3 regions of the Pseudomonas sp. MF08831 genome follow, and region 3 is predicted to be linked to each of the others. Evidence: predicted binding sites of a transcription regulator. Region 3 holds the regulator's gene; each other region holds the start of a gene.
What was found. Region 3 encodes FliA, which starts transcription of late flagellar genes. Its sites were predicted from a motif close to CTAAAGTTTNNNNNNNNNNNGCCGNTAA; they were not measured.

Region 1: flgM (flagellar biosynthesis anti-sigma factor FlgM) is a predicted target of FliA. The motif match lies at 6,534-6,561, and genes of this name have one in related genera.
Region 2: AC19YS_RS03345 (methyl-accepting chemotaxis protein) is a predicted target of FliA. The motif match lies at 2,816-2,843, and genes of this name have one in related genera.

What each region holds. Positions count from the first base shown of each region.
Region 1 covers NZ_JCBCUX010000001.1:499,167-509,507, forward strand. Annotated here, with positions in the region: gene mgtE (magnesium transporter) at 1-1,424, shown strand, start outside; gene AC19YS_RS02360 (Arc family DNA-binding protein) at 1,541-1,867, opposite strand; gene AC19YS_RS02365 (PA3371 family protein) at 2,260-2,439, opposite strand; gene AC19YS_RS02370 (hypothetical protein) at 2,450-2,677, opposite strand; tRNA gene AC19YS_RS02375 (tRNA-Arg) at 3,005-3,081, shown strand; gene AC19YS_RS02380 (MFS transporter) at 3,362-4,747, shown strand; gene AC19YS_RS02385 (flagellar brake protein) at 4,808-5,557, opposite strand; gene AC19YS_RS02390 (flagella synthesis protein FlgN) at 5,654-6,124, opposite strand; gene flgM (flagellar biosynthesis anti-sigma factor FlgM) at 6,173-6,496, opposite strand; gene flgA (flagellar basal body P-ring formation chaperone FlgA) at 6,639-7,397, opposite strand; gene AC19YS_RS02405 (chemotaxis protein CheV) at 7,479-8,411, shown strand; gene cheR (protein-glutamate O-methyltransferase CheR) at 8,455-9,282, shown strand; gene flgB (flagellar basal body rod protein FlgB) at 9,717-10,124, shown strand; gene flgC (flagellar basal body rod protein FlgC) at 10,128-10,341, shown strand, end outside.
Region 2 covers NZ_JCBCUX010000001.1:704,584-714,924, reverse strand. Annotated here, with positions in the region: gene AC19YS_RS03360 (ABC transporter ATP-binding protein) at 1-43, opposite strand, end outside; gene AC19YS_RS03355 (ABC transporter permease) at 40-834, opposite strand; gene AC19YS_RS03350 (mannose-1-phosphate guanylyltransferase/mannose-6-phosphate isomerase) at 968-2,410, opposite strand; gene AC19YS_RS03345 (methyl-accepting chemotaxis protein) at 2,873-4,438, shown strand; gene AC19YS_RS03340 (alpha/beta family hydrolase) at 4,541-5,233, opposite strand; gene ccoN (cytochrome-c oxidase, cbb3-type subunit I) at 5,313-6,746, shown strand; gene ccoO (cytochrome-c oxidase, cbb3-type subunit II) at 6,757-7,365, shown strand; gene AC19YS_RS03325 (cbb3-type cytochrome oxidase subunit 3) at 7,369-7,569, shown strand; gene ccoP (cytochrome-c oxidase, cbb3-type subunit III) at 7,566-8,513, shown strand; gene ccoN (cytochrome-c oxidase, cbb3-type subunit I) at 8,862-10,304, shown strand; gene ccoO (cytochrome-c oxidase, cbb3-type subunit II) at 10,304-10,341, shown strand, end outside.
Region 3 covers NZ_JCBCUX010000016.1:127,959-138,299, reverse strand. Annotated here, with positions in the region: gene motD (flagellar motor protein MotD) at 1-790, opposite strand, end outside; gene AC19YS_RS27125 (flagellar motor protein) at 819-1,559, opposite strand; gene AC19YS_RS27120 (protein-glutamate methylesterase/protein-glutamine glutaminase) at 1,559-2,680, opposite strand; gene AC19YS_RS27115 (chemotaxis protein CheA) at 2,729-4,939, opposite strand; gene AC19YS_RS27110 (protein phosphatase CheZ) at 4,951-5,739, opposite strand; gene AC19YS_RS27105 (chemotaxis response regulator CheY) at 5,758-6,132, opposite strand; gene fliA (RNA polymerase sigma factor FliA) at 6,301-7,041, opposite strand; gene fleN (flagellar synthesis regulator FleN) at 7,038-7,871, opposite strand; gene flhF (flagellar biosynthesis GTPase FlhF) at 7,978-9,294, opposite strand; gene flhA (flagellar biosynthesis protein FlhA) at 9,306-10,341, opposite strand, start outside.

The DNA of each region.
Region 1 (10,341 bases), on a different contig from region 3:
AGAAAACACAAGACAGCCTGCAGGATCGCCTGGCTCAAGTTATTGAGCTGCTGCAGCGCCAGCGCGTGGTCGAAGACCTCACGCACCGCCAGGAAGGTCCGCATCACGACCGCGTCGAAAACCTGGTGCACCGGCAGAACCTCGTCGAGCTGCAACGCAAGCTCGATGACCTGCACTCCGCCGACGTTGCTTATATCCTCGAAGCCTTGCCGCTGGATGATCGACTGACCCTCTGGCAGTTGGTCAAGGCCGACCGCGACGGCGATATTCTCCTTGAGGTATCCGACTCGGTCCGTGAAACCCTGATCGCCGACATGGACGATCATGAGCTCCTGGCTGCAGCCAAGGAGATGGACGCCGACGAACTGGCCGACCTGGCCCCTGAGCTGCCCCGTGATGTTGTCCATGAGCTGATGGAAGCGCTCGACAGCCAGCAGCGTGAGCGAGTGCGCTCCGCGCTGTCCTACGACGAGGACCAGGTCGGCGCGTTGATGGACTTCGAGATGGTCACCATCCGCGAAGACGTCAGCCTGGAAGTAGTGCTGCGTTATCTGCGTCGCCTGAAAGAGTTGCCCGGTCACACCGACAAATTGTTTGTGGTCGACTACGAAGGCATCCTCAAGGGCGTGCTGCCAATCAAGCGTCTGCTGGTAAATGATCCGGACAAGAAAGTTGCGGATTTGATGGCCAGCGATACCGTGAGCTTTCACCCGGATGAGGATGCCTACGAGGCGGCGCAGGCGTTTGAGCGTTACGACTTGATCTCGGCGCCGGTGGTCGACAAGAACGGCAAGCTGATTGGCCGTTTGACCATCGACGAAATGGTCGACCTGATTCGTGAAGAGAGTGAAACCGAAGTCCTCAACATGGCCGGTTTGCGTGAAGAGGAAGACATTTTTGCGTCGGTCTGGCGCTCTCTGCATAACCGTTGGGCCTGGCTGGCGATCAACCTGATCACAGCCTTCATCGCCTCGCGCGTGATCGGGCTGTTCGAAGGTTCGATCGAGAAGCTGGTGGCCTTGGCGGCGCTGATGCCGATTGTGGCGGGTATCGGCGGCAACTCCGGTAACCAGACGATCACGATGATTGTGCGTGCGATGGCATTGGACCAAGTGAGTACGGCCAATTCCTCGCGACTGTTGCGCAAAGAGTTGGCCGTGGGCCTGATTAATGGCCTGGTGTGGGGTGGCGTGATCGGCGTGGTGGCTTACTTGCTGTATGGCAGTTGGTCGCTTGGCGTTGTGATGACCGCCGCGATGACCCTCAACCTGCTACTGGCGGCGTTGATGGGGGTGTTAATCCCCATGACCCTGGCGCGCCTTGGGCGTGATCCGGCGATGGGTGCCAGTGTGATGATCACTGCCATGACCGACAGCGGCGGCTTCTTCATCTTCCTGGGCCTGGCGACGATCTTTCTGCTCTGATCCCCCTCGGCGGGAGCACCTCTGCTCCCGCTTTGCTGTCTGTTCTCGACACTCCTTGATCAAATCGCAGGCAAAAAAAAGCCAGCACATGGCTGGCTTCGGCTTTCAACTGCAGATCAATTGGCTTCTGCGGCCGCCTCGACGTCGTGCGCAATAAGCGAGACGAGAGCATTTTGCTGGCGGTGGGAGAGCTGACGAAAACGCTGCAGCAGTTCGCGTTCGTGCAGTGACAGCTCGGGGCTGTCCAGGCGCATGCTCAACTCTTCGCCCAGCGCACCTTCCTGAATAAGGCTCTGTTCCAGGCGCGCGATGATTTCGGAGTTCATGCTGCGGTGATGATTGCGAGCCACCTCGGCAATGCGTTCCCGCATTCCGTCTGGCAGACGTACGACGAACTTGTCAGCCGTACGGCTGGAATAAATTGCCTGTTTCAATGGGCGCATATATTTAACCGGTTAGTTCAGGGGAGCGGTTTTTGGAATTGGCCGCAAGATGAGTGTTAAGACAAGGCTCACGACCAAAGTTCAACCCGAATTACAAAGAGGCCGCATCATGCCTCAGATTTGACAGTTCCTTGGCGTCAATTCTGTGACAAATATTGAACTGCCTAAAGGCTTTATGCCAGCACTCATTTGCATTTTTGCGGACTGGTTTGAAAACTTTTCAATGAGTAATTCCGCAAAGGAACTTCTCGCAAGTCCAGGCCGCGACGGGGTTTGAGGCCGCACATCCTATAGCAATATGGCCTTTTGCCCTCGTGTTTAAGACTAGTGGCAATTTGCCGATTTACTAGCACGAGGCGACATAAGGTAGGGGGATAAGCAGGAGGGAAGGATCAGCGCAAGACGGGGTCGAATTTGATTCTGCGGCCCACGATGAGCGTCAGCAGCAGCAGGCTTGCACATACACCGGCAGCAACAAAAGCAATGGTTTGCGCATCTTGAGCATCGGCGCCAAGGCCTGCGATGCCGGTTGCAACGGTCAGGCACAAAAACAGCCAGGCAGATTTAGTCATTCACGATCCCTCAGAAAACCCAGTGTTCAGATGCTGGCGCGGCCTGACTGCCCTGGGTCAGGTGGACCGGCGATTGTGCATTGGGCGTCATCACCGCCAATTGTGGGCGTTGTTGCAAGTGGTGCGGCACCGCCTGGCTGATATGTGCAGGATCATTGCTGCCAGTCGATTGAAAATGGAAGGTCACCAGTGCAGCGAGGGCTACGGTGTTGAGGGCTAACAGAAGGGCACTGTTCATGGTCATGTTCTCCGCTTAACGCCGTGGCCGATTAGGTTTTGTAGGAGAAGTATTGCAGGTCTCGTGCCAAACTATTATTTCAATAAAATCAGTGCCTTAAGTCTACTTTAATGGCCCGTAAGGTTGCAATTTGCAATGCTGGCATTTTGGGGGAGTGCATTTTGCACGACGGAGACGGATCCCCCGGTTTTACGGGCTCAGACGGCGCTCTGCAGAACAAGGACAGGCCTACGCGCAAAAAGCCAACGGACGACATGACAAAACCTACCTCGGCCGTTAACATGCACGCCGTCCGTCGCCGCGCCCCTGGTCCGGTGGCTGTCATTTGTCCCAGTAGCTCAATTGGATAGAGCATCCCCCTCCTAAGGGGAAGGTTGGCCGTTCGAACCGGCCCTGGGACACCAGATTCAGCACCTGTGAAAAAGCCCCGCCCAGAGCGCTCTGGCGGGGCTTTTTTGTGCGCGCTTGGTGAACACCGGTCGAACCTTGCCGCCGTTGAGGGTTCACAGCAGGTGCGCGGTGTATTTATCGCAAACTGTGTACCTTGCACACGGCCAGGCAGCGTCTGAGCCATATGCAAAATATTCCCCGGATACAGCCGATATCGCCTGTCCGGACCCGGCAACCCCGGACTATCATGCCGATAGCCCTGACTCTCACTGCAAGGAGCCGCTCGGAACGCCGATGCGCCAGATCTGGAAATCTTTTCGAGCCCTTTATTTCGCCTCCTTGATGATGTTGATCGGGTCCGGCCTGCTCAGCACCTACCTTGCCTTGCGCCTGGCAGCCGACCACGTCGACAGCCTGTGGGTGGGTGCGCTGATGGCGGCTAACTACTTTGGCCTGGTGCTGGGCGGCAAGATCGGGCACCGCCTGATCGCTCGCGTCGGGCACATTCGCGCCTATGCCACCTGCGCCGGGATTGTCGGGGCGGCCGTTTTGGGCCATGGCCTGATCAACTGGCTGCCCGCCTGGATCGTACTGCGGATGATCGTGGGCCTGGGGATGATGTGCCAGTACATGGTCATCGAGAGCTGGCTCAATGAGCAGGCGGACGCCAAGCAGCGTGGCGTGGTGTTCAGCGGTTATATGATTGCCTCCTACCTTGGGCTGGTGCTGGGTCAACTGATCCTGGTGATGCACCCGGAACTCGGCCTCGAGCTGCTGATGTTGGTCGCGCTGTGCTTCGCCCTGTGCCTGGTGCCGGTCGCCATGACCCGGCGCATTCACCCGGCGCCTTTGCATCCTGCGCCAATGGAGCCGCGCTTCTTTATAAAGCGCGTGCCTCAGTCACTTAGTACCGTGCTGGGCGCGGGGCTGATCGTCGGTTCGTTCTATGGTCTGGCGCCGCTCTATGCTTCGCAGCAAGGCCTGACTACCGAGCAAGTGGGTCTGTTCATGGGTAGCTGCATTTTCGCCGGGCTGGTGGTGCAGTGGCCTTTGGGCTGGCTGTCGGACCGTTATGACCGCGCCTTGCTGATTCGGTGTTTTGCCTTGTGCCTGGCAGTGGCGGCGTTGCCGCTGGCGCTGCTGACCAAGGTGCCTCTGGAAGTGCTGTTCGTGGCCGGGTTCTTGTGTTCCCTGGTGCAGTTCTGCCTTTATCCGTTGGCGGTGGCGTTCTCCAATGACCACGTCGAGGGCGATCGGCGGGTGTCGTTGACCGCGATGTTGCTGGTCACCTACGGCATCGGCGCCAGTGTCGGACCGTTGCTGGCGGGCGTGGTCATGAAGCTCTTCGGCAGCCATATGTTGTATGCGTTTTTCAGCCTGTGTGCGTTGATTCTGGTGTGGCGTATCCGGCCGAAGGCGGTGACCAACCTGCACCAAGTGGACGATGCGCCGCTGCACCACGTGGCGATGCCTGACAGCATGTCCAGCTCGCCGCTGGTGGCATGCCTGGATCCCCGGGTAGATGAGGCGGTGGTGCAGGAGCAAATGCAGACTACCGTGCCCGATCCTGAACCTGACGCTGATCCACAGCCGACCGCAGACGAGCCAGCCTTCGAAGGCCCGCCGGAACCTCTGGGGCCGGAGGAACACCCTCACGATTTGAGCAGGGCGCGCCCCTGAATGCAAAAACGGGCAGATCCCATCAGGATCTGCCCGTTTTTTTGCCCCGATCGTTAACGCTTAGAGATCGTCGTCCTTGTCAAAGCGTCGCGCCTCGCGCTGCAGCTGATACACAAACCGCTCCACCTGGCGCTGCACCAGCCCGCTCATGTTGTGAAAGCGCACACCGGCGAAGGTGGTGTTGATCTTGTCTTCGAAGTGCAGGTAACGCAGCTCGACAGAGGTGGTCATGCTGCCAAAGGGCAGGGCGGCAATAAAACGGTCATAGACCTGGCCCAGTTGCAGGCGCTCGGAAATGTCGCCTTCAAAGCGCAATTTGCAGCCGGTGGCGGAAATGTCCAGGAGCTTGCCGCTGATCGGCGCCTTGAGCTTCTCGCCGCCCAGTTCGATGCTGACCAGTTGTGCCAGCTTCAACGCCGCGCGAAAGGCATTGCGGCGTTGGTGGTAGACCACCTCGTCGGGCATGCTGCCGGTGTAGATGCGGTGGCCGTCTTTTTCACTGATGGTCAGTGTGCCGTTGCTTTCCCAGGCGACGCGTACGCCATCGTGGAAGCCTTCGATGCGGAAAGGTTCGCCCTTCTCGAGGTAGCGTTCACCGTCACGCGGAATCATTTCGTCCAGGATCAGCGTCTTGCTGTCCCGGTCAACGTCCACCAGGTAGCTCTGAAAGCGCTGGCTGCGTTCATGGAATGTAATGATCAGTGGATCATGGCTTTCTTGCAGCATCCGCAATGTGCTGGCGATTTCCAGAGGCGTGGCGAGCACCTTGGGTGGCTGCGGAGCATCTTCCGCATTAAGGGCGTTGAACACGGTTCTTCCATCTCCAGACAAAATACGACTACACGCAAGAACCGGCATTTTGCCAGCATGTAGCGCGCCTTGGATAGGGCGCGCTGTAAACCACTGTCAGGCTTGGCTGCGGGTGCTTGGCTTCACCAGGCGCGAGGTGGAACCCTGGGCGTTGTACAGCGCCGGGGGTTCTCCGCCGTGAAGTATGCGCAACTGGTTGGCAGTCGTCGCTTGCTGCAGCTGGATCGACTGACCGTTGAGCAGGTTGGCTTCCTGGCACTGGGCAAGCAATTGATTAAGTGCGGTGCTCTGCGCCAGCAACTGATCGCCCACCGAAGAGTGGCTGGCCAGTTGTGCGAGGCCGTCGTGATCAGCCGGGAGGCCCAGGCTGACAAGAATTTCGCTGCGCTTTTTGCCATGCTGTTCAAGCAGCACAATCAGCGACTGCTTGCGCGCCAGGATTTCTTCCAGCAAGCGCATGTCCCGGCCGTACAGGGCCAGGGATTCTTCCTTTAGCAGCTCGAGCAGATGTTGCGTCGGCGCCAGATCATCAATGATCAGTTGAAGCAAATGTTCGTCGTGGTGCATGGCTGGCCTTGGGTTTTAAGCGTCCAAAAGCCCTGCGCAGGCCTTCGCCTAGCGCTCGGCTTCGAAGTTGAGCAGCTTGCTGGCTACACGGTTGCTGTCGACTTTATAGCTGCCATCGGCGATGGCCTGTTTCAACTCGGCCACACGGGCTTTATTGACAACCGGCTGGTCGCGCAGCGAGTCAGTGACCTTTTGCAACTGTTGAGCCTCATTGCTCAGGTGAACCGATTCCCCGCTCTGGCTGGCGCCGGCCTGTTCGGTCTTGGCGGGCGCTGGCTGGGCCTTGGCTTCTACGCTGTCCTTGGCACCGCTGGTGCGCGTATTGCCGGGCAATGCCGGGGTGTTATTCAAACGACTGAAATCGATGACCATGATAAAAAAACCTCTGGGTATTTGGACGCTTGCCATGTTTTCGGCCATACCCGGACAAACTTTAGGCTCGATTGACAATAAACCTGTACAGGTCGACATCCAACGCACAGTGTAGGAAAAGCTGGCGCTTGATACCAGTGATCTATAAAGCGACCTCGACTTGGCCTGGCGCCATCACCTGTGCCTTGATCACGCGATTGGAATTGAGGTTTTTGACCCGAATCTGTTCGCTCATGCCGCCATTGGACAGCGCCTCGCCCGGCATCTTTACCGTCAGCCCGCCGCTGCTGGCGGAAATCACCACCTGGTCGCCCTTGCGAATCACCTCAGCCTGTTCCAGATGCACCAGCGTAATCACTTGGTCGGTGACCATTGGTCGGGTAAGTTTTTGCCCGACGGCCTGGTCCACCGAGGTGAGATAACCCTGATTGATCGAGCTGATATCCCGTTCACGCAGCGCAACGTCTTCAAACCCGATGATGCCCGTCCGTTTGAGCGGACGTGTGACAACCACTACATCACGAAACAGTTTGACCTGCGCCGGGACGAACACGGTCCAGGGCGAGGCACCGTCGCAGCGCACTTTGACCGTCACGCGGCCGATGGGCTGGGCGGGGCTTTCCAGCGTGGCTGTCAATTCCTTGTCGCACATGGGCATGCGCAGGCGCGGGTCCAGCGGGTTCACCTGAATTTCATAACGCCCCGGCGCCTGCGTGGTCGTCAGATAATCTTCTACAGTGAATTCAAGAAAGCCTTGAGTGACGCCGATAAGGAGATCAGGCAAGGTGACATTATCTGCACGGGCCGTGGTGCCTGCGCCCAAGGCAAGCAATGCCAGCCAGACGCAGACAACTCTGCGGTAGCGTGGGATGCGTCGGGAAACTGTCGTTTTAAGGTTCATAAATCAATAAATAGCAAAGCTCGTGCCGTTTAGTGTTGGGTACGCGTCGTACCCCTAAGGTTTTTGCGTAGGAGTCTGGGCATGGCAGGAGTAATGGATTCAGTAAACCAGCGCACACAGCTGGTAGGGCAGAATCGCCTGGAGTTGTTGCTTTTTCGCCTGGACGGCAAGCAGCTGTACGGCATCAACGTGTTTAAAGTGCGGGAAGTGTTGCAGTGTCCCAAGCTGACGATCATGCCCAAGTCCAGTCCGGTGGTGTGTGGCGTGGCCAACATTCGTGGTGCGACCATCCCCATTCTTGACCTGGCCTTGGCCACCGGCTCTGCGGGGCTGCAGGACCGCCAGAATCCGTTCGTGATCATTACCGAATACAACACCAAGACCCAGGGTTTCCTGGTGCGCTCGGTGGAACGCATCGTCAACATGAACTGGGAGGAAATCCACCCGCCGCCCAAGGGCACGGGGCGCGATCACTACCTGACGGCGGTGACTCGGGTCGATAACCAGTTGGTGGAAATCATCGACGTGGAGAAGATCCTCGCAGAAGTGGCACCGACATCCGAATCGATTTCGGTGGGCGTCGTCGACGCCGAAACGGCGCACAAGGCAATCTCGCTGCGCGTGCTGACCGTGGACGATTCCTCGGTCGCGCGCAAACAGGTGAGCCGTTGCCTGCAAACCGTCGGCGTGGAAGTGGTGGCCCTCAACGACGGTCGCCAGGCCCTGGATTACCTGCGCAAGCTGGTGGACGAAGGCAAGAAGCCGGAAGAAGAATTTTTGATGATGATCTCCGACATCGAGATGCCGGAAATGGATGGCTACACGCTCACGGCCGAGATACGCAACGATCCACGCATGCAAAAACTGCATATCATCCTGCATACTTCGTTGTCGGGCGTATTCAATCAGGCGATGGTCAAGAAGGTCGGTGCCGATGACTTTCTGGCCAAATTCCGTCCTGATGACCTGGCATCCCGGGTAGTCGACCGGATCAAGGCAGCAGATCACGGCTAAGGGGAGTTCCCCTGGCGGTCACACGATTTAAGAGGCGGTATCATTGTCTACGGGTAATTTGGATTTCGAACAGTTCCGGATCTTCCTGGAAAAAGCCTGTGGCATATTGCTCGGTGAAAACAAGCAGTACCTGGTATCCAGCCGTCTCAACAAACTGATGGAGCAGCAGGGCATCAAGTCCCTGGGCGAGTTGGTCCAGCGTATTCAGGGCCAGCCGCGCAGTGGGCTCAAGGAAATGGTGGTGGATGCCATGACCACCAACGAAACCCTGTGGTTTCGTGACACCTACCCCTTCGAAGTGCTCAAGAACAAAGTGCTGCCGGAGGCCATCAAGGCCAGTCCGGGCCAGCGCTTGCGTATCTGGTCGGCCGCTTGCTCCTCGGGGCAGGAGCCGTACTCGATCTCGATGTCCATCGACGAGTTCGAGCGCACTAACATGGGCCAGTTGAAGGCCGGGGCGCAGATTGTCGCCACTGACTTGTCCGGCACCATGCTCACCAATTGCAAGACCGGTGAGTACGACAGCCTGGCCTTGGGCCGTGGTTTGTCTCAGGAGCGCCTGCAACGTTACTTCGACCCCAAAGGGGCGGGACGCTGGGCGGTCAAGGCACCGATCAAGAGCCGGGTAGAGTTTCGTTCGTTCAACCTGCTCGACAGCTACGCCAGCCTGGGCAAGTTCGACATGGTGTTCTGCCGCAACGTGCTGATCTATTTCTCGGCCGAAGTGAAGAAAGACATCCTGTTGCGCATCCACGGCACGCTCAAGCGTGGTGGGTACCTGTTCCTCGGTGCGTCCGAGGCGCTCAATGGGTTGCCGGACCATTACCAGATGGTGCAGTGCAGTCCCGGTATCATTTACCAGGCCAAGTGATCGGCCCATGAGCATAAAAAAACGGGAGGCCCCCAAAGGCCTCCCGTTTTTTAATGCGCGCGATTCGGCAGGCTTCATCTCGATGACTGCCTGAGCGCTGGCGTCGGCGACCGTCACCAGGTGTTCAGCCGCAAAGCGCTTCGCCGAATCCTGTTCGAACCCAGGCGACGCAATGATCAGTGTTCAGGCCGCTGTATTGAAGGGCTGCCTGCTGAGCCTGGCGTTCAATCAGCCGTGGCACTACCGGCAGTCTGCATAAAAGCGGCAACCGGTATTGCCGCTTTACTGGCGCCACGCGGAAGGCCGTTGCCGCTTTTCTGGCATTGCCACCGGCAAACTCCCCGCAAACCCTTGAATTACGGGTCCCGATGGAATTGGCATGCGCCTTGCTATAACCCTGTTACGAAAAGCAGGTCAGCCTAAAGGTTTCCGCCATGAGCATCAGCTTCGATAAAGCGCTCGGTATCCACGAACAAGCCCTGGGCTTCCGCGCCCAGCGTGCCGAAGTCCTGGCCAACAACATTGCCAACGCCGACACCCCGAACTACAAGGCTCGGGACCTGGACTTCTCTGCCGTGCTCGCCGCACAGCAGGACAAGACCAAGAACGGCACCTTCGCCTTGAACATGACCAACAGCCGTCATATCGAAGCGCAAGGCTTGAGCAATGGTGACGAGTCGTTGCTGTATCGCACGCCGATGCAGCCATCGATCGACCAGAACACCGTCGACGCCCAGCTGGAGCAATCGGCCTACGCCGAAAACTCGGTGAACTTCCAGGCCAGCTTCACCCTGCTCAACAGCAAATTCAAAGGGCTGATGTCAGCCCTGCGTGGAGAGTAAGCCATGTCCTTAGCCAGTGTTTTCAATATTGCCGGCAGTGGCATGAGCGCGCAGACCACGCGCCTGAACACCGTCGCCAGTAACATCGCCAACGCCGAGACCGTGTCTTCGAGCATTGACCAGACCTACCGTGCCCGTCACCCGGTGTTCGCCACCATGTTTCAGGACGGCCAGAGTGGCCAAAGCGGTAGCGGCGACTCGCTGTTCCAGAACCAGG
Region 2 (10,341 bases), on a different contig from region 3:
CGCGGTAAGCCTTGCCCAGGTTGCTGACACTTAAAAGGCTCATAGCACATCCACCATTTCTGGCGCAGCACGCCTGAACATCATTAAGCCTAACAACATCAACAAGATCGCAATAACCGTAGGAACTATCAGCCCATCGAGGTTCGGCATCCGCGCGTGTACCAGCGCGTCATGGTAAGCAGTGACAACGGGGTACATGGGGTTGTAGTCCATCAAGCCTTTGAAATCGTCGGGAATAATGTTGTCCGGGTAAACGATCGGGGTAAACCAGAACCAGGCCTGCAGGACAATAGGCACAACTTGGCCGGTGTCGCGTACAAATACATTCAATATACCAAGCACCAGGCCAATACCCACCGCTAAGGCAGTGACGACGACCGTCAGCGGTATGACCCACAGAATTTGCACGCTCAGTGACTGACCGAGGAGCGCAAAAACCAACAACAATGCCACGAAGAGCAGCCCGTAGTTGAGCAAGCAGGAACCCACCGTAATCACCGGCAAAGTGATGCGCGGAAATCGCATTTTCTTCATCAGGTTTCCCTGATCGATGAATAGCGTCAAGCAACGACCGATGATTTCAGAGAACAGGCTCCAGGCCAGAACGCCGGCCATCAGATAAAGCGCATAGGCATATTTATTATCAATACCCGGCAACTTCGCCGCCAGCACGTTGGACAGCACCAGCGCATAAATCGCAACCTGCGCCAGCGGGTTAATAATCATCCACAGCCCGCCCAAACGACTTCGGGCAAAACGGGCAACGAACTCATTACGAATGGACGACCAGACGAAGCCGCGGTACTCCCAAAGGCTTCTAAACAACCCCAACATCGCTGACTCCTGAAAAAAAGGTCAGGCGTACGCCTGACCTACTGCAACACCTACCACCGGCTCCAAACCCTCATGCTTCAAGCATTAAGAGTGCAAAACACGAGCCACTAGCCATATCTCTTCGGGCGCCTGATCAGCCAGCAACCCGGCCGTAGATATCCTCAAACCGGACGATATCGTCTTCACCTAGATAATCGCCGCTCTGCACCTCGATCAACACCAGATCGATAACACCTGGGTTCTCCAGGCGATGGGTATGACCTGCCGGGATGAACGTTGATTCATTTGTGTTGAGCAAAAATTCGCGATCGTTGTTAACAACGCGCGCCATGCCGCTCACCACAATCCAATGTTCGCTCCGGTGATGGTGCATCTGGAGTGACAGCGATGCTTGGGGCTTGACCACAATGCGCTTGATCTTGAAGCGCTGGTCTTCTTCCAGTGTCGTGTAAGCGCCCCAAGGACGGCGGACCGTGGTGTGATCGAGGTGCGAGCAATGCCCGTTCTGCTTCAACTGCGCCGTGATCGCTTTGATGTCTTGTGCGTGGTCTTTGTGTGCGACCAGCAGTGCATCCGGCGTATCGACGATGATCAGATCCTCAACCCCTACCAACGCTGCCAGACGACGCGGGCTACGCACGTAGTTATTGGAGGAGCCGTGAAAAATGACTTCACCCTCAACACGGTTACCTTGCTCATTAGCTGGCGACAGCTCGCTCATGGCGTTCCAAGAGCCGATATCACTCCAGCCGATATCACAAGGCACCGTTGCTACCTTGCTTGAGCGTTCCATCAGTGCGAAGTCGATGGAAATATCCGGAACCTTGGCAAAGCTCTCGGGCTCCAGGTGCAGGCTGCGATGGCTGGTGCCAGTCATCGTGCCGGAACCTGCCAGGCACAGGTCTACGGCACTGGATACATCCGGTGCGCAGAGGGCCATTTCTTCAATCAGGGTACCGGCGCGGAAACAGAACATGCCGGAGTTCCAGAAGTACTCACCTGACGCCAGATAGCCTTGGGCAGTTTCCAGGTCTGGCTTCTCGACGAAGCGCTTGACCTTGAAGCCTTTGCCGAGGGGGCTGTCGTTGTCTTTCTGGATATATCCGTAACCGGTTTCCGGAAACTCCGGCTTTACGCCAAACGTCACCAGCCAGCCATCTTTGGCCAACGCGGAGGCGGTAGAAACCGCATCGGCAAACGCCGCTTGATTTCCGATCAGGTGGTCAGCTGGCAGCACCAGCATGATGGCATCTGCCCCGTGAGTGCGCGCAACTTCTTGAGCAGCCAGCGCAACGGCCGCTGCAGTATTACGCCCAAAGGGCTCAAGAACAAAACTGAGGTTCGTGAATTGAGGTGCTTGTGCGCCGTATTCATCGAGCGTTTTGAAATAGAGATCACGATTGGTGATCGTCAGCACTTCGCTGACTGCGTCCAGCGCCAAGGCACGCCCGTAGGTTTTGCGAATCAGATTTCCGCCATCCGGCAATTCGATGAATGGCTTAGGATGCGCTGAACGAGAGACAGGCCACAGGCGGCTGCCCGCACCGCCGCAAATAATAACTGGAACAAATGTCACTTTTTGTAGCTCCTTTACGTACTGCAACTTCATGTCGACTGCCGCTCTCGCCCCCTCGGCGCGACAAATTCGAAAACAAAGTAGCGTAGAGACTTTCAGCTATATAAGGTCAGATCGCAGAGGCGCTTTGGGGGAAATAGAGTATTTTTCGTACAAATTAGCCTTAATATTCTTAATTATATTGTCATTTATGTCTAGGACAACACGGATTAATCCGACAGCTAAAGCTATTTTTCTTCTCCATAAAAACGCTTTCTGCCTGAAACGTGTCACTTTTCTTCCCGACACGCTTATTCACCCGCTCAACCGGCGTCGAAACCTTTAGCCCACCCTGGTACAGACCTTTCGCAGATGCTGTCGTTTTTCAGTGTGCGACTCTGACTCCACCGCAGCTCAGAAAATTCCCTCAATAATTACCGAAACGTGCCGATACCCCATCAAAGCCTTGCGGATTGAACAATCATGCGTAATAACCAACCCGTTACCCAGCGCGAACGTACCTTCCCCGCTCAGCAACGGTTGATCTCCACCACAGACGCCAAAGGTGTGATCACCTACTGCAACGACGCCTTTGTCGAAATCAGTGGGTTCACCCGTGACGAGTTGATCCGTGCCCCGCACAACCTGGTGCGTCACCCGGATGTGCCGTCGGCCGTGTTCGCGCACATGTGGTCCACGCTCAAACAAGGCTTGCCATGGATGGGCATCGTCAAGAACCGCTGCAAGACCGGCGATCATTACTGGGTTAACGCCTATGTAACGCCGGTTTTCGATGGCAACCAGGTGATCGGCTACGAATCGGTGCGCATCAAGCCCACCGCCGAGCAGATTCGCCGGGCCGAAGCGCTCTACCAACGCATCAACCAGGGCAAGTCGGCCGTGCCTCAGCGCGACAAATGGCTGCCGGTGCTGCAAGACTGGCTGCCTTTTATTCTGGTCAGCCAGCTCAGCTTCATGATCGGTGCGTCGCTCAACTCCCACTGGGGCTTTGCCCTGGCGGCGGGGCTGTCGGTGCCACTGGGCCTGCTGGGCCTGAGCTGGCAGCAACGCGGCCTCAAGCGTCTGCTGCGCCTGGCGGAGCAGACTACGTCCGACCCGCTGATCGCGCAGATGTACACCGACAGCCGTGGCGCACAAGCGCGGCTGGAGATGTCGATTCTCAGCCAGGAGGCGCGTCTGAAGACGTGCCTTACTCGCTTGCAGGATACGGCCGAGCACCTCAACGATCAGGCAGCGCAGTCCAACACCCTGGCGCACAACAGCTCCAGCGGCCTGGAACGCCAGCGCGTGGAAACCGAGCAGGTCGCCACCGCCGTCAACCAGATGGCAGCGACAACCCAGGAAGTGGCCAGCCACGTGCAGCGCACGGCGGACGCTACCCAGGAAGCCAATCGCCTGACCGGTCGCGGTCGCGACATCGCCGGGGAAACCCGTGAAGCGATCCAGCGCCTGTCGGTCGCCGTGGGTGAAACCGGTGTAACCGTCACCCAGCTGGCCAAGGACAGTGATGAAATCGGCGGCGTGGTGGACGTGATCAAAGGCATCGCCGACCAGACCAACCTGCTGGCATTGAACGCCGCCATCGAAGCCGCCCGTGCCGGCGAAATGGGCCGTGGCTTTGCAGTGGTGGCTGACGAAGTCCGTCAACTGGCGCAGCGTACCGCCGAGTCCACCGGGCAGATCCATGCCCTGATCGCCAAACTGCAGCAGACCGCCGCTGCCGCCGTGCAAACCATGGACGCCGGGCATCGCCAGGCCGAAGAAGGTGTGGCGCGCGTGATGGAGGCGGATCAGGCGCTGGTGGGCATCAGTGAAGCGGTGGCCAACATCACCGACATGACCACGCAGATTGCCGCCGCCACTGAAGAGCAAAGCGCCGTGGCCGAAGAGATCAGCCGCAATATCAGCACGATTGCGCTGTTGGCGGATCAGACCTCGGAGCAAGCGATGAACTCGGCGCAGTTGAGTGAAGAGCTGACGCATACCGCAAATACCCAGTATTCGCTGGTGGAGCGTTTTAACCGGTAAACCGCTATCGCGGGCAAGCCCGCTCCCACATTGGATGGGGTTCACATATTTCTATTTGTGAATACATTCAAATGTGGGAGCTGGCTTGCCGGCGATGAGGCCCTAAAGGCCGGCGAGAAACTCGGAGACCTTCAGCGCCGCAGCCTCCAAATGCTGCTCATGACTAAACCCCGAAGCCTTCAACGGCTTCAAATCATGATCCCCCGCCACCAGCCACATCACTTCGATGCTCGGCGACAACGCATACCCCTCCACCGCCGCCCGATTGCCCAGCGCATCGCGCTCACCCTGCACAATCAACGTCGGCGTCTTCAGACCGGCCAGATGCTCAGTGCGTGGTTTCTCGGGTTTGCCCACCGCGTAAAACGGATAACCCAGGCACACCAACCCGTCTGCACCCAATTCATCCGCCAGCAAACTGGCCATTCGCCCGCCCATGGACTTGCCGCCAACGGCCAGTGGGCCAGCAACATGGCGTCGCACCTCGGCATACACCTCGCGCCAGGCTTGCAATAGTTTCGGCGCCGGATTCGGCGGACGTTTGCCGCCGTCCAGGCGGCGCTGGGCCATGTAGGGGAATCCAAAGCGCAATACGTTCACGCCATGCCCGGCAAGGCGTGCAGCCATGTCGTTCATAAACCCCGAGTCCATGGGCGCACCGGCACCGTGGGCCAGGATCAGCGTCACAGGCGCACGCGCGCTGGAACCCGTCGCCGCATCCCACAACCAGCCGCGCTCGCGCACACACTGCGCCCATTGATCCCCGTCAATACTGGCCTTGTGCTCTTTGCCCATGCTTGCCTCGCTTTTTAGTCTGCCTATAACTCCAGCCCAAGTGCCGCATTGGCTTGGGTTGAACCGTGGATGGGGAACCATGAACACTACTTTAAGTACCGCCTATAACTACAAGGTGGTCCGCCAATTCACCATTATGACGGTGGTGTGGGGCATCGTCGGCATGGGGCTCGGGGTTTTTCTCGCTGCCCAATTGGTTTGGCCTGCACTCAACTTCGATTTGCCCTGGACCAGCTTCGGCCGCTTGCGCCCGCTGCACACCAACGCGGTGATCTTTGCCTTCGGCGGCTGCGCGCTGTTCGCCAGCTCGTTTTACTCGGTGCAGCGCACCTGCCAGACACAGCTGTTCGCGCCGAAAATCGCCGCGTTCTGCTTCTGGGGCTGGCAGCTCGTCATTCTATTGGCCGCGATCAGCTTGCCGCTGGGCTACACCAGCTCCAAGGAATACGCCGAGCTGGAATGGCCGATCGACATTCTGATCACCATCGTCTGGGTGGCCTACGCCATCGTGTTCTTCGGCACGATCATGAAGCGCAACACAAAGCACATCTATGTCGGCAACTGGTTCTTCGGTGCGTTCATCATCACCGTGGCCATTCTGCACATCGTCAACAACCTGGAAATCCCGGTCAGCCTGACCAAGTCCTACTCCCTCTACGGCGGTGCGACGGATGCCATGGTGCAGTGGTGGTATGGGCACAACGCGGTAGGCTTTTTCCTCACCGCCGGTTTCCTCGGGATGATGTATTACTTCGTGCCTAAGCAAGCCGAACGTCCGGTGTATTCCTATCGCCTGTCCATCGTGCACTTCTGGGCGCTGATCACCCTGTACATCTGGGCCGGCCCGCACCACTTGCACTACACCGCGTTGCCGGATTGGGCGCAGTCACTGGGCATGGTGATGTCGCTGGTACTGCTGGCCCCGAGCTGGGGCGGCATGATCAACGGCATGATGACGCTGTCGGGCGCCTGGCATAAGTTGCGCAGCGACCCGATCCTGCGCTTTTTGGTGGTGTCGCTGGCGTTCTACGGCATGTCGACCTTCGAAGGGCCGATGATGGCCATCAAGACGGTCAACGCCCTCTCCCACTACACCGACTGGACCATCGGCCACGTACACGCCGGCGCGCTGGGCTGGGTGGCGATGATTTCCATCGGCGCGCTGTACCACATGATCCCCAAAGTGTTTGGCCGCGAGCAGATGTACAGCCTCGGCCTGATCAACGCGCACTTCTGGCTGGCCACCATCGGCACCGTGCTCTACATCGCCTCGATGTGGGTCAACGGCATCGCCCAGGGCCTGATGTGGCGTGCGGTCAACGAAGACGGCACCTTGACCTACTCCTTCGTCGAAACCCTGGTGGCCAGCCACCCTGGCTACATCGTGCGACTGGTGGGCGGTGCAGTGTTCCTCAGCGGCATGTTCCTGATGGCTTACAACACGTGGCGCACCGTGCGCTCGGCGCCATCGCTGCAAGCCGCCGAACCCGCCACCGCCGCGCAAATGGCCTGAGGAGTCCGTGATGAAACACGAAACGATTGAAAAGAACGTCGGCCTGCTGATGCTGCTGATGGTGCTGGCCGTGAGCATCGGCGGCCTGACCCAGATCGTCCCGCTGTTCTTCCAGGACGTGACCAACAAGCCGGTCGAAGGCATGAAGCCCTACACCGCGCTGCAACTGGAAGGCCGCGACATCTACATCCGCGAAGGCTGCGTGCAGTGCCACTCGCAGATGATCCGCCCGTTCCGTGCCGAAACCGAACGCTACGGCCACTACTCGGTGGCAGGCGAAAGCGTGTGGGACCACCCGTTCCTGTGGGGCTCCAAGCGCACCGGGCCAGACCTGGCCCGCGTCGGCGCGCGCTACTCGGACGACTGGCACCGCGCGCACCTGTACAACCCGCGCAACGTGGTGCCGGAGTCAAAAATGCCGGCCTACCCATGGCTGGTCACGGCACCGGTCGACAGCAGCCACACCGAAACCAAGTTGAAAGTGATGCGCACCCTCGGCGTGCCCTACACCGACGACGACATCAGTGGCGCCGTTGCCAGCCTCAAGGGCAAGACCGAGATGGACGCGCTGGTTGCGTACCTGCAAGTGCTCGGCACTGCCATCAAGAGCAAGAGGTGAGCCATGGGATTTGAATTTGACGCGGGCACCATCCGCGGCCTTGGCACGCTGGTGGTCGCCATCGCTTTTATCGGCCTGTCGCTGTGGGTGTTCAACAACCGGCGCAACGCGGAATTCGAGCAGGCCCGCCTGCTGCCATTTGCCGATGAACCTACTCCATCCGACGCTCAAGAAGAGCCTGCAACAAGGAGCACTCGCCCATGACGACCTTCTGGAGTACATGGATCTGCGTATTGACCCTCGGCAGCCTGATCGGCCTGACCTGGCTATTGATCGGCACCCGCAAGGGCGAAACCAAGGGCAGCGTCGACCAGACCATGGGCCACGCCTTCGACGGCATCGAGGAATACGACAACCCGCTGCCGCAGTGGTGGTTCATGCTGTTCGCCGGCACCCTGGTGTTTGCGGTCGGTTACCTGATCCTCTACCCAGGCCTGGGTAACTGGAAAGGCGTGCTGCCGGGCTATGAAGGCGGCTGGACCCAGACCAAGGAATGGGACAAGGAAATGGCCAAGGCCGACGCCAGGTTCGGGCCGATCTTCGCCAAATTCGCGGCCATGCCGGTGGAAGAAGTCGCCAAGGACCCACAGGCACTGAAAATGGGCGGCCGCCTGTTCGCTTCCAACTGCGCGGTGTGCCACGGCTCGGACGCCAAGGGCGCGTATGGCTTCCCCAACCTGGCGGACAACCTCTGGCGCTGGGGCGGCTCGGCGGAGGCGATCAAAGCGACGATCATGAATGGTCGCCACGCGGCGATGCCGGCCTGGGGTGAAGTGCTGGGCGAAGACGGTGTGAAGAACGTCGCCGCCTATGTGCGCCACGACCTGGCCGGGCTGCCCTTGCCGGCCAACAGCACCGCCGACCTCGCCGCCGGGCAAGCGGCGTTCAGCACCACCTGTGTCGCCTGCCACGGTCCGCAAGGCCACGGCGTGGAAGCCATGGGCGCGCCGAACCTGACCGAGCCTGCCGGTTTCATTTACGGCACCAGCCTGGCGCAGCTGCAGCAGACCATCCGCCACGGCCGCCAAGGCCAGATGCCCGCGCAGGACGTGCTGCAAGGCAATGACAAAGTGCACCTGCTTGCGGCCTATGTGTACAGCTTGTCCCATAACGCTGATGGCGCAACGCCAGAAAGCCCAGCCGAGTAACCGCAGACTGCCGCCCCAACCCGGGGCGGCAGCCCTGTGTCTCTAAGCGACCAAGTGTCGCACCCCTCCCCGCCCCAACTTTCCCCTGCTGCCATTCGGGTCTACGCTTGCCCAACAGTGACCGGTTTTGGCGTATCAGGCGACTGCCGTTGCGACCTGAAAAAATTCCTGTCCACTCGATCAGCTTTCGATTTCTGATTTTGTCCTTACGCCAAACATGGAAAGGGCGCAGAATCTGGCCCGGAACGCATTGATACAGGTCAGCCATTGCGTTGCAATGGCCCCTCGGTTTGTCCATACTTGCGGCCGATTTCAACTATAAAAAAACCTAAACCGTGGAACCTTAGAATGAGCACAGCAATCAGTCCGACTGCTTATAACTATAAGGTAGTCCGCCAGTTCGCCATCATGACGGTGGTCTGGGGGATCCTTGGCATGGGGCTCGGGGTGTTCATCGCCTCGCAACTGGTTTGGCCGGAATTGAATTTCGGTTTGCCATGGACGACCTTCGGCCGCCTGCGCCCGCTGCACACCAACCTGGTGATTTTCGCCTTCGGCGGATGTGCATTGTTTGCCACCTCCTACTATGTCGTGCAGCGAACCTGCCAGACGCGACTGATCTCCGACGGCCTCGCCGCCTTCACCTTCTGGGGCTGGCAAGCCGTGATCCTCGGCGCCATCATCACCCTGCCGCTGGGCTACACCACCACCAAGGAATACGCCGAGCTGGAATGGCCCATCGCCATTTTGCTGGCCATCGTCTGGGTGACCTACGCCGTGGTGTTCTTCGGCACCATCGTCAAGCGCAAGACCAAGCACATTTATGTGGGTAACTGGTTCTACGGTGCCTTCATCCTGGTCACGGCGATGCTGCACATCGTCAACCACGCGTCCTTGCCGGTGAGCTGGTTCAAGTCCTATTCGGCCTACGCCGGGGCGACGGACGCGATGATCCAGTGGTGGTACGGCCACAATGCCGTGGGCTTCTTCCTCACCACCGGCTTCCTGGGGATGATGTATTACTTCGTGCCCAAACAGGCCGAGCGTCCGATCTACTCGTATCGCCTGTCCATCGTGCACTTCTGGGCGCTGATCACCCTGTACATCTGGGCCGGCCCGCACCACCTGCACTACACCGCGCTGCCTGACTGGGCGCAGTCGCTGGGCATGGCGATGTCGATCATCCTGCTGGCCCCCAGCTGGGGCGGCATGATCAACGGCATGATGACGCTCTCGGGCGCCTGGCATAAATTGCGCACCGACCCGATCCTGCGCTTTTTGGTGGTGTCGCTGGCGTTCTACGGCATGTCGACCTTCGAAGGGCCGATGATGGCGATCAAGACCGTCAACTCGCTGTCCCACTACACCGACTGGACCATCGGCCACGTCCACGCCGGCGCGTTGGGCTGGGTGGCGATGATCTCCATCGGCGCGCTGTACCACATGATCCCCAAACTGTTCGGCCGTGCGCAGATGCACAGCGTCGGGCTGATCAACGCGCACTTCTGGCTGGCCACCATCGGCACCGTGCTCTACATCGCCTCGATGTGGGTCAACGGCATCACCCAGGGCCTGATGTGGCGTGCGATCAACGATGACGGCACGCTCACCTACTCCTTCGTCGAAGCGCTGCAAGCCAGCCATCCGGGCTACATCGTCCGCGCCCTGGGCGGTGCGTTCTTTGCCAGCGGCATGCTGTTGATGGCCTACAACGTCTGGCGCACCGTGCGTGCCTCCGACCCTGTAGAGGCTGAAGCCGCCGCCAAGATCGCCGTTGTGGGAGCTCACTGATGAAGCATGAAGTAGTCGAGAAGAATATCGGCCTGCT
Region 3 (10,341 bases):
CCGGTGTTGCATTGGCTGTGCCGGTGCCGGTCAGGCTGCGGCGGACATCCAGGTTGCGCGACACCACCAGCACCACACGGCGGTTGCGCGCGCGGCCTTCGGCAGTGGCGTTATTGGCCACCGGCTGGAATTCACCGTAGCCCACCGACGCCAGCCGGCCAGGGTTCACGCCCTGCATCGCGAGCATGCGCACGATGCTCGCGGCGCGCGCCGAGGACAGTTCCCAGTTGGTCGGGTACTGCGCGGTGGCAATCGGGAAATTGTCGGTAAAGCCTTCCACGTGGATCGGGTTTTCAAACGGTTTGAGGATCGCCGCCACCTTGTCGATGATGGTGAAGGCCTGGTCGCTCGGCATCGCATCGGCGCTGGCGAACAGCAGGCTGGAATTCAATTCGATTTCCACCCACAACTCGTTGCCGCGCACGGTCATCTGGTTGGATTTGATCAGGTCGCCAAACGCAGCGCTGATGTCGTCGGCAATGCTTTTGAGCGGGTCACTGGTGCCACCGATGCCGGCGGCGGTTTCGTCGCTGTCGTTGACCAGCGGCTTGGCCGGGGTCACGGTCTTGGGCCGCTCTTCACCAATGGGTATCGGCTTGAGGGCACGGTCGGCGTCGTTGAACACGCCAATCAGCGCCTGGGAAATGACTTTGTACTTGCCTTCGTTGATCGACGAGATGGAATACATCACCACGAAAAACGCGAACAGCAAGGTAATGAAGTCGGCGTAGGACACCAGCCAGCGTTCATGGTTGACGTGCTCTTCAGGCTCGCGGCGGCGACGGCTCACAAACTCCCTCCTACACAAAGCATGCCCATCAATCCATGAAGCCCTGAAGCTTCAATTCGATGGAGCGCGGGTTCTCACCCTCGGCAATCGACAAGATGCCTTCCAACAACATTTCGCGGTAACGCGACTGGCGCATGGCAATCGACTTGAGCTTGCTCGCCACCGGCAGCAACACCAGGTTGGCACTCGCCACGCCGTAGATGGTGGCGACAAACGCCACGGCAATGCCGCTGCCCAGCTGCGACGGGTCGGCCAGGTTGCCCATCACGTGGATCAAACCCATCACCGCACCGATGATGCCGATGGTCGGCGCGTAGCCGCCCATGCTTTCAAAGACTTTGGCGGCGTTGATGTCGCGGCTTTCCTGGGTGTAGAAATCCACCTCGAGGATGCTGCGGATCGCCTCCGGTTCGGCGCCGTCCACCAGCAATTGCAGGCCTTTGCGCGCGTAGCTGTCGGGCTCGGCATCGGCCACGCCTTCCAGGCCCAGCAGGCCTTCCTTGCGCGCGGTGAGGCTCCAGTTGACCACGCGGTCGATACCGCCTGGCAGGTCGACGCGTGGCGGGAAAATGATCCACACCAGAATCTGCATGGCGCGCTTGAACGAACTCAAGGGCGACTGCAGCAGCGCGGCGCCCACGGTGCCGCCGATCACGATCAGTGCCGCCGGGCCGTTGGCCAAGGCGCCAAGGTGGCCGCCTTCAAGGTAGTTGCCGCCGATAATCGCGACAAACGCCATGGTGATGCCAATCAGACTCAAGACATCCATCAGAGGCAGGCCTCCACCAGATGCTTGCCGATGTCGTCCAGGCTGTAGACAGCGTCGGCCAGGTCAGCCTTGACGATGGCCATGGGCATGCCATAAATCACGCAGCTGGCTTCGTCCTGGGCCCAAATGGCGCTGCCGCCCTGCTTGAGCAGGCGTGCGCCTTCACGGCCGTCGGCGCCCATGCCGGTGAGCACCACCGCCAGAACTTTGTCGCCGTAGGACTTGGCCGCCGAGCCGAAGGTGATGTCCACGCACGGCTTGTAGTTGAGGCGCTCGTCACCCGGCAGGATTTTGATCGCGCCACGGCCATCGACCATCATCTGCTTGCCACCCGGGGCCAGCAGCGCCAGGCCAGGACGCAGGATGTCGCCATCCTCGGCTTCCTTGACGCTGATGCGGCACAGCTTGTCCAGGCGCTCGGCGAACGCTTTGGTAAAGGCCGCGGGCATGTGCTGGATCAGCACGATCGGCGCAGGGAAGTTGGCCGGCAGTTGGGTCAATACCCGCTGCAAGGCCACCGGGCCGCCGGTAGAGGTGCCGATAGCGACAAGCTTGTAGGCTTTGCGCTTGGGCGCAGGCGAATGCGCGCTCGGTGCAGCGGCGCGCACCGGCGGCGCCGCAGGGCGTGCCACGGGCGCAGGGGCCGGGCGCGCAAATGACGACGTCGGCGCAGCAGGCGCTGCCACCGGGGCCGGCGCCGGCGCACTGAACAGGCTGCGACGGTTACTGCGCGAAATGCTGTGCACCTTCTCGCACAGCATCTGCTTGACCTTCTCGGGGTTGCGCGAGATGTCTTCGAAATTCTTCGGCAGGAAGTCCACGGCACCCGCGTCCAGCGCATCCAGGGTGACCCGGGCGCCTTCGTGCGTCAGCGAGGAGAACATCAACACCGGAGTCGGGCAGCGCTGCATGATGTGCCGAACAGCCGTGATGCCATCCATCATCGGCATCTCGTAGTCCATGGTGATCACGTCCGGCTTCAACGCAATGGCTTGATCAATCGCTTCTTTGCCGTTGGTGGCCGTGCCGACCACCTGAATCGTTGGATCGGCGGAAAGAATTTCCGAGACGCGGCGGCGGAAGAAACCCGAATCGTCCACCACCAGGACCTTGACTGCCATAAACACTCCGTTAGGCGGGGCGGGCATTACCGCCCTGCCCCACCAGAATCAAATACGCCGTGCGGCGTAACGCTTGAGCATGCTCGGAACATCGAGAATCAGCGCGATCCGACCGTCACCGGTGATGGTCGCACCCGACATGCCCGGGGTTCCCTGCAGCATTTTGCCCAAAGGCTTGATGACCACTTCTTCCTGGCCAACCAGTTGATCGACAACAAAGCCGATGCGCTGGGTGCCCACGGACAAGATCACCACATGGCCTTCGCGCTGCTCTTCATGCTTGGCCGAAGCCACCAGCCAGCGCTTGAGGTAGAACAGGGGCAATGCCTTGTCGCGCACGATCACCACTTCCTGGCCGTCCACCACGTTGGTGCGCGACAGGTCGAGGTGGAAGATCTCGTTGACGTTGACCAGCGGGAAGGCGAACGCCTGGTTGCCCAGCATCACCATCAGGGTTGGCATGATCGCCAGGGTCAACGGCACCTTGATGACGATCTTCGAGCCTTGGCCCTTGGTCGAGTAAATGTTGATCGAACCATTGAGCTGGCTGATCTTGGTCTTCACCACGTCCATGCCCACGCCACGGCCGGACACGTCGGAAATCTCGGTCTTGGTCGAGAAGCCCGGGGCGAAGATCAGGTTGTAGCACTCGGTGTCGGTCAGGCGGTCGGCGGCGTCCTTGTCCATCACGCCACGCTTGACCGCGATATTGCGCAGAATCGTCGGGTCCATGCCTTTGCCGTCATCGGTGATCGACAGCAGGATATGGTCGCCTTCTTGCTCGGCCGCCAGAATCACCTTGCCGTTGCGGGACTTGCCCGCGGCTTCGCGCTCTTCCGGCGTTTCGACGCCGTGGTCGACGGCGTTGCGCACCAAGTGGACCAGCGGGTCGGCCAGGGCCTCGACCAGGTTTTTGTCGAGGTCGGTTTCTTCACCCACCAGTTCCAGGTTGATTTCTTTCTTAAGCTGACGAGCCAGGTCGCGAACCAGGCGTGGGAAGCGGCCGAAGACTTTCTTGATCGGCTGCATCCGCGTTTTCATCACGGCGGTCTGCAAGTCAGCGGTGACCACGTCGAGGTTCGACACGGCCTTTTGCATGGCTTCATCGCCGCTGTTCAGGCCCAGGCGCACCAGACGGTTACGCACCAGCACCAGTTCGCCGACCATGTTCATGATGTCGTCCAGGCGTGCGGTATCAACCCGTACGGTGGTTTCGGCTTCACTGGCAGGCTTCTCGGCCACTGGCGCCGCGGCAGCCCGTGCAGGCGCCGGGGCGGCTGCGGGGGCCGGAGCGGGTTTGGCGGCGGCCGGTGCGGCGGCTTTGGCTGGGGCAGGTTTCGCGGCTACCGGGGTGGCAGTCGCCGCGGCGGCCGGGGCCACTTCGGTGAACTTGCCTTTGCCGTGCAATTCATCCAGCAAGGCTTCGAATTCGTGATCGGAGATCAGCCCGTCGCCAGCCGGTGCTGCCGTGGCAGCAGGTGCGGCGGCGGTGGCGGTGGCCGCGACTTCCGGCAAGGCTTCGGCCGCAAAGGTGCCCTTGCCATGCAGTTGGTCGAGCAACGCTTCGAATTCGTCGTCGGTAATGTCGGTGTTGGCAGACGCCGCTGGTGCCTGCGGCGCAGCGGCAGGTGCCACGGCGTCGGCGGCAAACTGGCCCTTGCCATGCAACTGGTCAAGCAGGGACTCGAACTCGGCGTCGGTAATGTCTTCGCTGGTCGGCGCCGCAGGCGCAATGGGCGCTTGCGGTGCTTCAGCTTCGGCCTTCACCGCACTGAGGGAGTTGAGCAACTGCTCGAACTCGCTGTCGGTCACATCCGGCTCAGCCTCGACAACCGGCTCAGGCGCCGCTGCCACAGGTGCCGCCGACGTGGCCGGTTCTGCCAGGCGTGCCAGGGCCGCCAGCAGTTCCGGCGTGGCCGCAGTGATCGGTGCACGTTCGCGCACTTCGCTGAACATGCCGTTGACCGCATCCAGCGCTTCGAGAATCACGTCCATCAGTTCCGAGTCGACGTGCCGCTCACCCTTGCGCAGGATGTCGAACACGTTCTCGGCGATGTGACAGCACTCCACCAGCTCATGGAGCTGGAGGAAGCCGGCGCCCCCTTTTACAGTGTGAAAACCGCGAAAAATTGCATTGAGCAGGTTCGCATCATCCGGTCGGCTTTCCAGCTCGACCAGTTGCTCGGACAGTTGCTCTAAAATTTCGCCGGCCTCTACAAGGAAATCCTGAAGGATTTCTTCATCGGCGCCGAAGCTCATGTGGGTGCTCCTTAGAAGCCTAAACTGGATAACAGGTCATCTACGTCATCCTGACCTGACATAACGTCTTCACGTTTATCGGCATGAATCTGCGGACCTTCACCCTTGGCGAGATGTTTTTGTGGATCTTTTTCCGAGAGGATCGCTTCGCGGTCATGTTCGATGCCGGCAAAACGGTCTACCTGGCCGGCCATGAGCACCAGTTTGAGCAGGTTGCTTTCCACTTCGGTGACCAATTGGGTCACGCGCTTGATCACCTGACCGGTGAGGTCCTGGTAATCCTGGGCCAGCAGAATGTCATTGAGGTTGCTGGAAACCGTGCGGTTTTCCTGCTCGCTGCGTGACAGAAAAGCGTCAACCCGACGCGCCAACTCACGAAACTCTTCAGCCCCCACTTCACGACGCATGAAGCGGCCCCAGTCAACGCTGAGCGCCTGAGCTTCGGTGGCCATGCCATTGACCAGCGGCGTGGCGTTTTCCACCAGGTCCATGGTGCGGTTGGCCGCCGCCTCAGTCAGCCTGACCACATAGGACAGGCGTTCGGTGGCATCGGTGATTTGCGAAATTTCTTCGGCCTGGGGCATGTGCGGGTCAATCTGAAAATTGACGATCGCACTGTGCAGCTCGCGTGTGAGCTTGCCCACTTCCTGGTACAGGCCGCGGTCACGGGTCTGGTTAAGCTCATGGATTAACTGCACCGCGTCGCCGAACTGGCCTTTTTCAAGGCTTTCGACCAACTGGTGAGCATGCTTTTTCAGGGTCGACTCAAAGTCGCCCTGTGACGTTTCTTTATGCTCCATAGCTCCCCCGTGGCAGCATCAATGACCGATGCGTTCGAAGATTTTTTCGATCTTCTCTTTCAAGGCCAGTGCAGTGAATGGCTTGACCACGTAGCCGTTTACCCCGGCTTGGGCGGCTTCGATGATCTGTTCACGCTTGGCTTCGGCGGTCACCATCAACACAGGCAGGCTGCGCAGTTTTTCATCGGCGCGCACGTGACGCAGCAAGTCGATACCGGTCATGCCCGGCATGTTCCAGTCGGTTACCAGAAAGTCGATGCTCCCGCTGTTGAGGATCGGAATCGCCGTAATGCCGTCATCCGCCTCGACCGTGTTGGTGAACCCAAGGTCACGCAACAGGTTTTTTATGATCCGCCGCATCGTTGAGAAGTCATCAACGATGAGGATTTTCATGTTCTTGTCCAATTCGACCTCCAAGCAGTCTTAAACGCGCCCAGCACCTGGACGCGCCATTTCAATCAACAGGCGTTACACAAAAAGGACTGCCCAGGGCACCACGGTACGAACCCGCGAAGGCATGAAGCCTTCGCGGTAGCGTCTGCAGTGTCCCCACACTGCCTGTCAGCGCGCGCGCCACTCTCCCAATCGCCCCCGCAAGCGGGCTGCGCACTGGCTGTGCAACTGGCTGACACGCGATTCGCTGACCCCCAGGACCTCACCGATTTCCTTGAGGTTCAGCTCTTCGTCGTAGTACAGCGCCAACACCAGTCGCTCACGCTCCGGCAAATTGGCAATCGCTTCCGCCAGCGCACCCTGGAAACGTTCGTCCTCCAGGTCGCGTGACGGTTCGAGATGAGCACTCGCGCCGTCCTCGTGCAGCCCTTCGTGTTCGCCGTCCTGCAACAGGTCGTCGAAACTGAACAGGCGGCTGCCCAAGGTATCGTTCAAAATCCCGTAGTAATCGTCGAGACTCAATTGGAGTTCGGCCGCAACTTCATGATCTTTAGCGTCACGACCGGTTTTTGCTTCAATTGCGCGAATTGCGTCACTGACCATGCGCGTATTGCGGTGTACCGAACGCGGCGCCCAATCCCCTTTACGCACTTCATCGAGCATCGCGCCACGGATACGGATACCCGCATACGTCTCGAAACTCGCGCCTTTGCTCGCGTCGTATTTGGTCGACACTTCGAGCAGACCGATCATGCCGGCCTGGATCAGGTCTTCGACCTGCACGCTGGCCGGCAGGCGTGCCAGCAAGTGATAGGCAATGCGCTTGACCAGGGGCGCATAGCGCTCGATCAATTCGCCCTGGCTGTCACGTGCCGACTTTTTGTAAAGGTTGTAGCCGCTGGATGTCATAGCACCGGTCCTGCGCTCGTCTGATGCACCAATCGCTCGACGAAAAACTCCAGATGCCCCCGAGGGTTGGCGGGCAACGGCCAAGTATCGACCTTCTGGGCAATAGCCTTGAACGCCAGTGCGCACTTCGAACGAGGGAACGCTTCGTAGACCGCACGCTGCTTTTGCACAGCCTTGCGTACACACTCGTCATAGGGAACTGCGCCTACATATTGTAAGGCGACATCCAAGAAGCGATCCGTGACCTTGGTCAACTTGGCGAACAGGTTGCGCCCTTCCTGCGGGCTTTGGGCCATGTTGGCCAGCACGCGGAAGCGGTTCATGCCGTAGTCACGGTTAAGCAGTTTGATCAGGGCATAGGCGTCGGTGATCGAGGTGGGTTCGTCGCAGACCACCAGCAGCACTTCCTGGGCGGCGCGCACGAAGCTGACCACGGACTCGCCGATGCCGGCGGCGGTGTCGATCACCAGCACGTCGAGGTTATCGCCGATATCGCTGAACGCCTGGATCAGGCCGGCGTGCTGCGCCGGGCTCAGGTGCACCATGCTCTGGGTGCCCGAGGCGGCCGGCACGATGCGAATGCCACCGGGGCCTTGCAGCAGCACATCGCGCAGCTCGCAGCGGCCCTCGATCACATCGGCAAGGGTGTGTTTGGGTGTCAGCCCCAGCAGAACGTCGACGTTCGCCAGGCCCAGGTCAGCATCCAGCAGCATGACGCGACGGCCAAGCTCTGCCAGGGCCAGGGACAAATTCACTGACACGTTAGTTTTCCCGACGCCACCTTTGCCGCCGGTCACCGCGATCACCTGTACGGGATGCATGCTGCCCATTTTATTTCTTTACCTTGTCTTGCTTAGACGCAGGCTACATGGCTTGGCCGCGTGAATCGCTTGCAGACCATCGATGTAGATACATTTCATGGTGTTCATCCTGGCCTTAACCGACCCGTTTGGCGGGGTTGTGGTAAAGGTCGGCGAACATATCGGCCATCGCTTCCTCGCTAGGCTCTTCTTGCATTTGCACGCTGACAGCACGGCTGACCAACTGATGACGGCGCGGCAGATGGAGATCATCCGGGATCCGCGGCCCGTCGGTCAGGTAGGCGACCGGTAATTCATGACTGATGGCCAGGCTCAGCACTTCACCCAGGCTCGCGGTTTCATCGAGCTTGGTGAGGATGCAACCGGCCAGGCCGCAACGCTTGTAGCTGTGATATGCAGCGGTAAGAACCTGTTTCTGGCTGGTGGTTGCAAGCACCAGGTAATTTTTTGACTTGATGCCGCGCCCGGCCAGGCTTTCGAGCTGCATGCGCAGCGCCGGGTCACTGGCTTGCAGGCCGGCGGTGTCGATCAGCACCACGCGCTTGCGCAGCAGCGGGTCGAGGGCATTGGCCAGCGACTGGCCCGGGTCAACGTGGGTCACCGTCACGTTGAGGATGCGGCCCAGGGTCTTGAGCTGCTCCTGGGCGCCAATGCGGTAGCTGTCCATGCTCACCAGCGCGATATTCTGCGCGCCGTACTTGAGCACATAACGCGCTGCCAGTTTCGCCAGGGTGGTGGTCTTGCCCATGCCGGCCGGGCCGACCATGGCAATCACACCGCCCTCTTCCAGGGGTTCGATTTCCGGGGTGACGATCATGCGTGCCAAGTGCGCCAGCAACATGCGCCAGGCCTGGCGTGGTTCTTCAACTTCGGCGGTCAGCGCCAGCAGGTCGCGGGACAACGGGCCAGACAGACCGATGCGTTGCAGGCGACGCCACAGGTTGGCTTGTTGCGGCTTGCTGCCTTGCAACTGGTTCCACGCCAGCGAGCCCAGCTGCACTTCGAGCAGCTCACGCAGGCCGTTGAGTTCAAAGCGCATCGAGTCGAACACGCGCTGGTCGACTGCGGCAGCCGGGGCCGGCGCTGCAGGACGTGGCGGTTCTTTGAAGGTCGGTTCAACCAGCGGCTCGGCAGCGGTCAGCGGCAGGCCGGCGAACAACTGGCGGTTGGTGCTGGCATCGCTGTCGCCGCGCATGCTCAATTCAGCCTGGGCCGAGACAATCCGCGAGGCCGTCTTGCGCAGCTCGTCTTCGAGCTCCATGTTCGGCACACGCGGCGCCAGCGCCGAGGGGGTGTAATCCAGGGCAGCCGTCAGCTCGACACCGCCGGCAATACGACGGTTTCCGATAATCGCGGCATCGGCGCCCAGCTCATCACGTACCAGTTTCATGGCCTGACGCATATCGGCGGCGAAAAAACGCTTAACTTGCATAACCCACTACCTCAGCCGTTGGGCCCTACTGTCGCGACAATAGTCACTTGCTTGTTGTCAGGAATTTCCTGATAAGCCAAAACGTGCAAATTCGGCACTGCCAGACGTCCAAACCGCGACAACATCGCGCGGACCGGGCCCGCCACCAGCAGAATCACCGGGTGACCCGCCATTTCCTGGCGCTGCGCGGCTTCAATCAATGAACGCTGCAGTTTTTCCGCCATGCTTGGCTCCAGCAGAACGCCCTCTTCCTGGCCTTGTCCTGCCTTCTGAATACTATTGAGCAATATTTGTTCCAACCTTGGCTCCAAGGTGATCACAGGCAGCTCAGACTCAATCCCTACAATGCTTTGCACGATTGCACGGGACAATCCGACCCGCACCGCCGCCACCAGCGCGGCGGTATCTTGACTCTTGGCGGCGTTGTTCGCGATGGCCTCGGCGATGCTGCGAATGTCGCGTACCGGCACCTGTTCGGCGAGCAAGGCCTGCAACACCTTGAGCAATTGCGACAGCGAGAGCACGCCCGGCACCAGTTCTTCGGCCAGTTTTGGCGAGGCTTTGGCCAGCAAACCCATCAATTGCTGGACTTCCTCGTGGCCGATCAGCTCGTGGGAGTGCTTGTACAGAATCTGATTGAGGTGCGTGGCGACCACCGTGCTGGCGTCTACCACGGTGTAACCCAGCGATTGCGCCTGGCTGCGCTGGCTGACTTCGATCCACACCGCTTCCAGGCCAAAAGCCGGATCTTTGGCGGTGATGCCGTTGAGCGTGCCGAACACCTGGCCGGGGTTGATCGCCAGTTCGCGGTCGGGGTAGATCTCGGCTTCGGCGAGGATCACGCCCATCAGGGTCAGGCGGTAGGCGCTGGGCGCCAGGTCGAGGTTGTCGCGAATGTGTACGGTGGGCATCAGGAAGCCCAGGTCCTGGGACAGCTTCTTGCGCACGCCCTTGATCCGCGCCAGCAATTGGCCGCCCTGGTTGCGGTCTACCAGCGGAATCAGGCGGTAGCCGACTTCCAGGCCGATCATGTCGATCGGGGTTACG